Regions from separate parts of the Streptomyces sp. NPDC101151 genome, predicted to be linked through region 1. Evidence: riboswitches for the same ligand, from Rfam matches in the RefSeq annotation. Region 1 holds a riboswitch; each other region holds the start of a gene.

Region 1 (2,255 bases):
ATGAGGATGCTGGTGACGCCGCCGTCCTTGCACTGCAGCTGCGTGAGGCGGTCCACCGTGGCCGTCGGGGGCGTCACTCCGGCACGCAGCAGGGCCAGGACCGACAGAGCCTGGCCCTCGGTGTAGGACGAGGACCGGAAGTCACCCTTGGCGGTGCAACCCGGGGCCGCGTCGCCGGACTCGGGGCCCGCCGCACACACGTTCTTCTTGAGGACGTCGACGAGGTCATGCCCGCCGAGGGCCCGCGGATCGCGTTCGGTGACCTTGGCGAGAAGAGCCAGCCGAGCGACGGCAGTGGCGTCGGGAACCTGGTCGGCGCCGTTCGGGAAGGCGAATTCAGCGACGTGGGCGGCGAGAAAGCCGGTGACCTTGTCGAGCGCGGCGCTCTTCCCGTCCACCGCGGCGAGCGCGTAGGCGGTATCGACGGTCAGCGAGTAGTTCGGGGTGGTGGCGCCATCGTCGACGATGCGGTCACCATCGGTCATGCGGCCCTTGAGCCAGGCAGCGGCAGCCTTCACGTCGACCTTGCCCGGGGCGCCGGTGGGCGTGTCCCCCGGGTCCGGAGTGTGGGTGCCGCCGGCGCGTACGTCGTCGGGACCGAAGGTGGGCTTGCCCGTGGTGCCGCCGACGTCCGTGCCGCCGTAGACCCAGGCGTCGACGTCGCCGTCCTTGAGCTTGCGGTCCATGGCGCCGTACTGGCTGTAGGTCCACTCGTCCTGGCCGGGCGAGGCGATCCAGTAGGACCAGTACGCCGTGGCCTGCGGGGTCAGCACGCAGGACTCCTTGTCCGGAGTCGGGTACTGCGTACCGGAGTTGAAGGAGCGGTAGCCGATGCGGCAGATGAAGGCGGGGCCGTCGTGCTGGGTACCGGTGGTGCTGAATCCGGCGTCGTGCAGCAGCTCGTAGCCGGTGGTGGGCGTGGGGTCGCAGCCGCGTTCGATCTTGCCGCCGAACGGCCCGAAGTCGACGGCGACGACGGCGCCCTTGGTCGCGGTGCAGTCACCGACACCGTCGGCCGAGGCGGGCGTCGTCGTGAGGAACGTCACGCAGGCCGCCAGCAGGATGAACAGGGCGGACATGAGCGAAGTCACGCCTCGTGCGCCTGCTGTTCTCCCGTTTCTTCGCTTCCCCGTTCGCACCACGGCCCCCTCGCGCCTGCCCGACGCGGGCGCAGACGTGGCAGAGGGCCCCCGTCGGACGGAGAGTTCCCCGCAGCCGGAAGCTGGTCGCACCACGCCGTAGTCCACGACGGCGTCTGTTGCTGATGAACACGCTCCAGGCAGTCCGGCTCGCCCGACGGTGCCGGGCCTACGGTTGCGGGTCAGCGCCGGGCTTCGACCGGCTTCCCCTGGAACTTATTGCGTATCAGCGGGATTTGAACACGGTTCATAGAGACCGTCAAGGGTGGGCCACAGGCCGGTCGGGGCGACTGCTGGCGGCTCGGGTACGCGTCAGGTACCGTCCCGGACTGCCGAGTGGGGGAACCCGGTGGGAGTCCGGGGCTGACGCGCAGCGGTATGGGACGGCAGGGGCCGGCCCGAGCCCGAATGCCCAAGCGGCGAAGCACCTTTGGAAGCCGATCCACGCGTTCCGGACGGCGGCCAGACCCGCTGCTCCACGGGACGTCAGAGGCCCAGCATCGGGTTCGGCCGGCGTCCTTCATCCAAGGAGCAGGCCATGTCCCGTTCGCTGTCCTACCGTCGTGCCGTCCTCACCGCGACCGCCGCAATCGGGGTCTTCGCGCTCACCACGCTGCCCGCGGCGGCGACCTCCACACCGGCCCAGATCGCCACGTCGAAGACGAACGGCGTCACCTACCTCAGGTCGCTCCAGGCGGCAGACGGTTCGTACGCGGGCTCCGGACTGTCCAACGAGTGGGCGTTCAGCGCTCTCGCCTCGGCCGGGACAGCCGCCGTGGACGTGACACCCGGCGGCGACACGAGCAAGAACGCGAGAACCGTCTACCGCAACCTGCTCTCCACCGCCGGCTGGCCGTCCGCCTCGCCCGTCGTCACCGACTACGAGCGCGCCACGCTGAACGCCTACGCGGCCGGTATCGACCCGTCCCGAGTCTCCGCCTCCCGCAACCTGATCGCCGACATCTACGGCTACTGGCAGACCTCCGAGCCCGGCTACATCGGCCCGTCGGCCAACTTCAACGGCACCGTCTTCGCCGCGCTCGCCCTGAACAGCGCGAAGACCCAGTCCGGGCAGGCCCGCATTCCGCAGGCGTTGCGCAACACAGTCATCACCCG
Region 2 (2,255 bases), on a different contig from region 1:
CGGCGCAACACCACGATCCTGCCGCTGTATTCGCTGATGCTGGGCCTGCTCGCGCTGCTCGGCTTCATGGCGATCGCGGCCGGGGTGAAGGTCACCAACGGGCAGCTGGCGATTCCGCAGCTGTTCGAGGACATGTTCCCGGACTGGTTCGCGGGCGTGGCCTTCGCGGCGATCGGCATCGGCGCCCTGGTGCCCGCGGCCATCATGTCCATCGCGGCGGCGAACCTCTTCACCCGCAACATCTACAAGGACTTCATCCGGCCCGACGCCACGCCCGAGCAGGAGACCCGGGTCTCCAAGCTGGTGTCGCTGCTGGTGAAGGTGGGTGCGCTGGTCTTCGTCCTGACGATGGACAAGACGGTCGCCATCAACTTCCAGCTGCTGGGCGGCATCTGGATCCTGCAGACCTTCCCGGCCCTGGTCGGTGGCCTGTTCACCCGGTGGTTCCACCGCTGGGCGCTGCTCGCCGGCTGGGCGGTCGGAATGATCTACGGCACGTTCGCCGCGTACGGGGTGGCCTCGCCGACCCAGAAGCACTTCGGCGGCTCCGCGAAGGAGATCCCGGGCATCGGTGAGATCGGTTACATCGGTCTCACGGCCTTCGTGCTGAACGTCGTCGTCACGGTGGTCCTGACCTTCGTCCTGAAGGCCGTGAAGGCCCCCGAGGGCCTCGACGAGACCAGGCCGGAGGACTACACGGCGGACGCCGGCGACGCGGGCGTCGAGGTGGAGCTTCCGCCGGCCACGGCAGGCGCCGGTCACTGAACCGCGCCCGAGGGGCACGGGCAACCCCACGCACCCCGCAGCGGGCCGCCGAGCACCACGGCGGCCCGCTGTTCGTGCCCGCCCGCCGTGGGGCCGCCGTCCGCCCAGCGCCCGATGCGCAGCGCCCCACCGCATCGGCGCCCGGAGGAGCCACGAACACCTCGGCCCCGTTCGCACACGCGCGCGGAACCGGAACCCCGTCCCCCACCTGGACGCCGTCCGGATCCCCACCTACGAGTTGACACTCTGAAGCCGCCGCAACACGCAACAGACACAACATCTGGGGGTGACACCACAGCCCGGCACTAGATGTATGCTCGTCCTCGCTGTCGTCGCAGGGGAATCCGGTGCGAATCCGGAACTGTCCCGCAACGGTGTACTTGCGTGTATCCGCACGCCTGTTCAGTCCGAGGACCTGCCGGCAGCGCGCGCCCGGCCGTCCGGTCCGGGTGCCTCCAGACGTCCGGGCTTCGTGGAGTGGGCCGGTGGACGCGACGCCGTGCGCGCTCGTGCTGCCCCCTGCCCTCCGCCAGGCCCCCGTGCCGAGCGAGGGAGAGCCCCACGTGACCATCGCGCCAGCCGAACCGGCTTCAGCCATCCAGGCGACGCAAGCCCCGGTGGACACCGACGGTCCCGGTGCCGCGCTGCTGCGGACCCTGACCGAGCTGACCGCCGACCTCCCCGACGCCGACCCCGGCCGCGTCGCCGCGGCCGCGCTGCGGGGCCGCTCCGCCCGGGCGGACGAGGCGGAGTTGCGCGAGCTGGCCACGGAGGCGGCCGCCGGCCTCATCTCCGAGGACCCCGCCTACTCCCGGCTGGCCGCCCGGCTGCTGACCGTCTCCATCCGCGCCGAGGCCGCCTCGCAGGGCGTCACGTCCTTCACCGAGTCCGTCGCCGTGGGGCACCGCGAGGGCCTGGTGGCCGACCGCACGGCGGAGTTCGTGCGGCTGCACGCCGAGCGTCTGGACGCGCTGGTCGACCGGACCGCCGACGACCGCTTCGGCTACTTCGGCCTGCGCACCCTGCACAGCCGCTACCTGCTGCGGCACCCCATCACCCGCAAGGTGATCGAGACGCCCCAGCACTTCATGCTGCGCGTCGCCGCGGGCCTCGCCGAGGACGACACGGCCCGCTCCGTGGACGAGGTCTCGGCGCTGTACGGGCTCATGAGCCGCCTCGACTACCTGCCTTCCTCCCCCACCCTCTTCAACTCCGGCACGCGGCACCCCCAGATGTCGTCCTGCTACCTCCTCGACTCCCCGCTGGACGAGCTGGACTCCATCTACGACCGCTACCACCAGGTCGCCCGCCTCTCCAAGCACGCCGGCGGCATCGGTCTGTCGTACTCCCGGATCCGCAGCCGCGGTTCGCTGATCCGCGGCACCAACGGGCACTCCAACGGCATCGTCCCGTTCCTGAAGACCCTGGACGCCTCGGTCGCCGCGGTGAACCAGGGCGGCCGACGCAAGGGCGCCGCAGCGGTGTACCTG
Region 3 (2,255 bases), on a different contig from region 1:
GACGACGCCCGCAACGGCGACGGCACCGCCTCCGCCGCGTTCTGGCGCGACGAGTACCACCTCAACGCCCGCATCGCCCGTTACCCCAAGCCGTACGTCGCCGTCATGGACGGCATCGTCATGGGCGGCGGTGTCGGCGTCTCCGCGCACGGCAGCGTCCGGGTCGTCACCGAGCGGTCCAGGATCGCCATGCCCGAGACCGGCATCGGCTTCGTCCCCGACGTCGGCGGCACGCATCTCCTCGCCCTCGCGCCGGGAGAACTGGGCACCCACCTCGCGCTGAACGGCACCCAGATCGGCGCAGCCGACGCCCTGCTGTGCGGCCTGGCCGACCACTACGTACCGTCCACGTCCCTCCGGCACCTCGTCGACGACCTCGCCGACCTGCCCGTACGAGACGTCCTGGCACGCCATGTGCGGCCCTCGCCGCCGGGCGAGTTGGCCGGACGGCGCGAGTGGATCGACACCTGCTACGCCGCCGACACGGTCGAGGAGATCATCCACCGGCTGCTCGCCCAGGGCGGCCCCGACGCGAAGGAGGCGGCCGAAACCCTGCTCGCCAAGTCGCCCACCTCGCTCAAGGTCACCCTCGTCGCCATGCGCCGCGCTCGGCGCCTCGGCCCGCTGGAGCGGGTCCTCGACCAGGAGTACCGCGTCTCCTGCGCGACCCTGAGCACAGCCGACCTGGTGGAGGGCATCCGCGCCCAGGTCATCGACAAGGACCGCAACCCGCACTGGTCCCCGGCCAGGCTCGCCGAGGTCACCGACGCCGACGTCGAACGCTTCTTCGCCCCCCTCGGCGACCGGGAGCTGGGGCTCGCCGGACCCGACGCCGCCACGGAGGTGGCCTGGTGAGCCGCACCATCGCCGTCATCGGACTCGGTCACATGGGCGGCCCCATGGCCGCCAACCTGGTCAAGGCCGTCCACCGGGTACCCGGCCACGACCTCGTGCCCGACGCCCTCGACACCGCGGCCACGGCCGGTGCCGAACCGGCCGGATGCGCGTCCGCCGCCGTGGCGGGCGCCGACGTGGTCGTCAGCATGCTCCCCGCGGGCCGCCACGTCCTCGACCTCTACGACGACAGGAGGGCGTGGGCGCCTTCGTCGACAAGCGACCGCCGGAATTCCGCCACCGCTGACCCGCTGGTCACCGGTCCGTCCACCTGGCGTGCCGGCTGGATGCCGCCAGGTGGACGCGGTCTTGGCCGGGCAGGCGGCACGCGGTACGGTCGGTGCGATATTGACGACGGCGAGACGGAAGCCGGTGGGAATCCGGCACGGTCGCGCCACTGTGTGCGAGACACCTTGGAAGAAGGGGTGTTTCGTGAGTCAGACCCGTGGCCGTCGTCCTGTGCACCACCGAGATGGGACGCGAACTCCCAGAGGAGGTCCTGCCATGGCGCAGACCGTCGCTCCGCCGACAGCCACTCCCGTTGTTCCCGCCACGCTGCCGCTGAAGGCGATAGCGCCGTGGGCGGTCTTCTTCGGCATCCTGATGCTGGTTCTGCTGTACTTCGTCGGCGCCGAGCAGGGCGCCACCTCCGTGTTCAGCGGCACGGACGTCCATGAGTGGGTGCACGACGCCCGTCACCTGCTCGGCTTCCCCTGCCACTGACGCGAGGGACGCCGCACTCTCATGAACTCCGCAACGGTAAGAAACCTCCTCGTGCGGGGCATGCTCGCCGGTCTGGCCGCCGGTGTGCTCGCTCTCGTCGTCGCCTACCTCCTCGGTGAGCCGAGCGTGGACAGGGCGATCGGCTTCGAGGACGCCCACTCCCACGAGCACGAGATGGAAGTCGTCTCCCGCTCCCTGCAGTCCACCGCCGGTCTGGCCACCGGTGTCCTCGTCTACGGGGTCGCCTTCGGTGGCATCGCGGCGCTCGCGTACTGCTTCGCGCTGGGCCGGGTGGGCCGCTTCAGCCCGCGGGCGACCGCGCTGCTGCTGTCGGTCTGTGCCCTGGTGGCCGTGTACGTGGTGCCGTTCCTGAAGTACCCGGCCAATCCGCCGTCGGTCGGTGACCCGGACACCATCGGCAGGCGGACCACGCTGTATTTCCTGATGATGCTGCTCAGCGTGCTCCTGGCGATTGCCGCCACCATGGTGGGCAAGCGCCTCGCGCCCTCGCTGGGCGCCTGGTGGGCGACGGTGGCCGCGGTGGCGGCGTTCGTCGTCGTGATCGGGGTGGCGTATGAGTTCCTGCCGGTCGTCGACGAGGTGCCGAAGGACTTCCCGGCCGCTCTGCTGTGGCGGTT

What was found. Region 1 has a riboswitch for cobalamin ahead of ACIRU3_RS34660 (prenyltransferase/squalene oxidase repeat-containing protein). Riboswitches for the same ligand answer to the same signal wherever they lie in the genome.
Region 2: another riboswitch for cobalamin. It lies ahead of ACIRU3_RS35520 (ribonucleoside-diphosphate reductase subunit alpha); the one in region 1 lies ahead of ACIRU3_RS34660 (prenyltransferase/squalene oxidase repeat-containing protein).
Region 3: another riboswitch for cobalamin. It lies ahead of ACIRU3_RS46790 (CbtB-domain containing protein); the one in region 1 lies ahead of ACIRU3_RS34660 (prenyltransferase/squalene oxidase repeat-containing protein).

The regions. Positions count from the first base shown of each region.
Region 1 covers NZ_JBIWPP010000027.1:3,684-5,938, reverse strand. Annotated here, with positions in the region: gene ACIRU3_RS34660 (prenyltransferase/squalene oxidase repeat-containing protein) at 1-1,079, opposite strand, end outside; cobalamin riboswitch at 1,261-1,394, opposite strand; cobalamin riboswitch at 1,479-1,553, shown strand; gene ACIRU3_RS34655 (prenyltransferase/squalene oxidase repeat-containing protein) at 1,678-2,255, shown strand, end outside.
Region 2 covers NZ_JBIWPP010000028.1:85,918-88,172, reverse strand. Annotated here, with positions in the region: gene mctP (monocarboxylate uptake permease MctP) at 1-765, shown strand, start outside; cobalamin riboswitch at 1,066-1,203, shown strand; gene ACIRU3_RS35520 (ribonucleoside-diphosphate reductase subunit alpha) at 1,329-2,255, shown strand, end outside.
Region 3 covers NZ_JBIWPP010000084.1:843-3,097, forward strand. Annotated here, with positions in the region: gene ACIRU3_RS46780 (enoyl-CoA hydratase/isomerase family protein) at 1-855, shown strand, start outside; partial or broken gene ACIRU3_RS46785 (NAD(P)-binding domain-containing protein) at 888-1,085, shown strand; cobalamin riboswitch at 1,213-1,362, shown strand; gene ACIRU3_RS46790 (CbtB-domain containing protein) at 1,399-1,617, shown strand; gene ACIRU3_RS46795 (CbtA family protein) at 1,639-2,255, shown strand, end outside.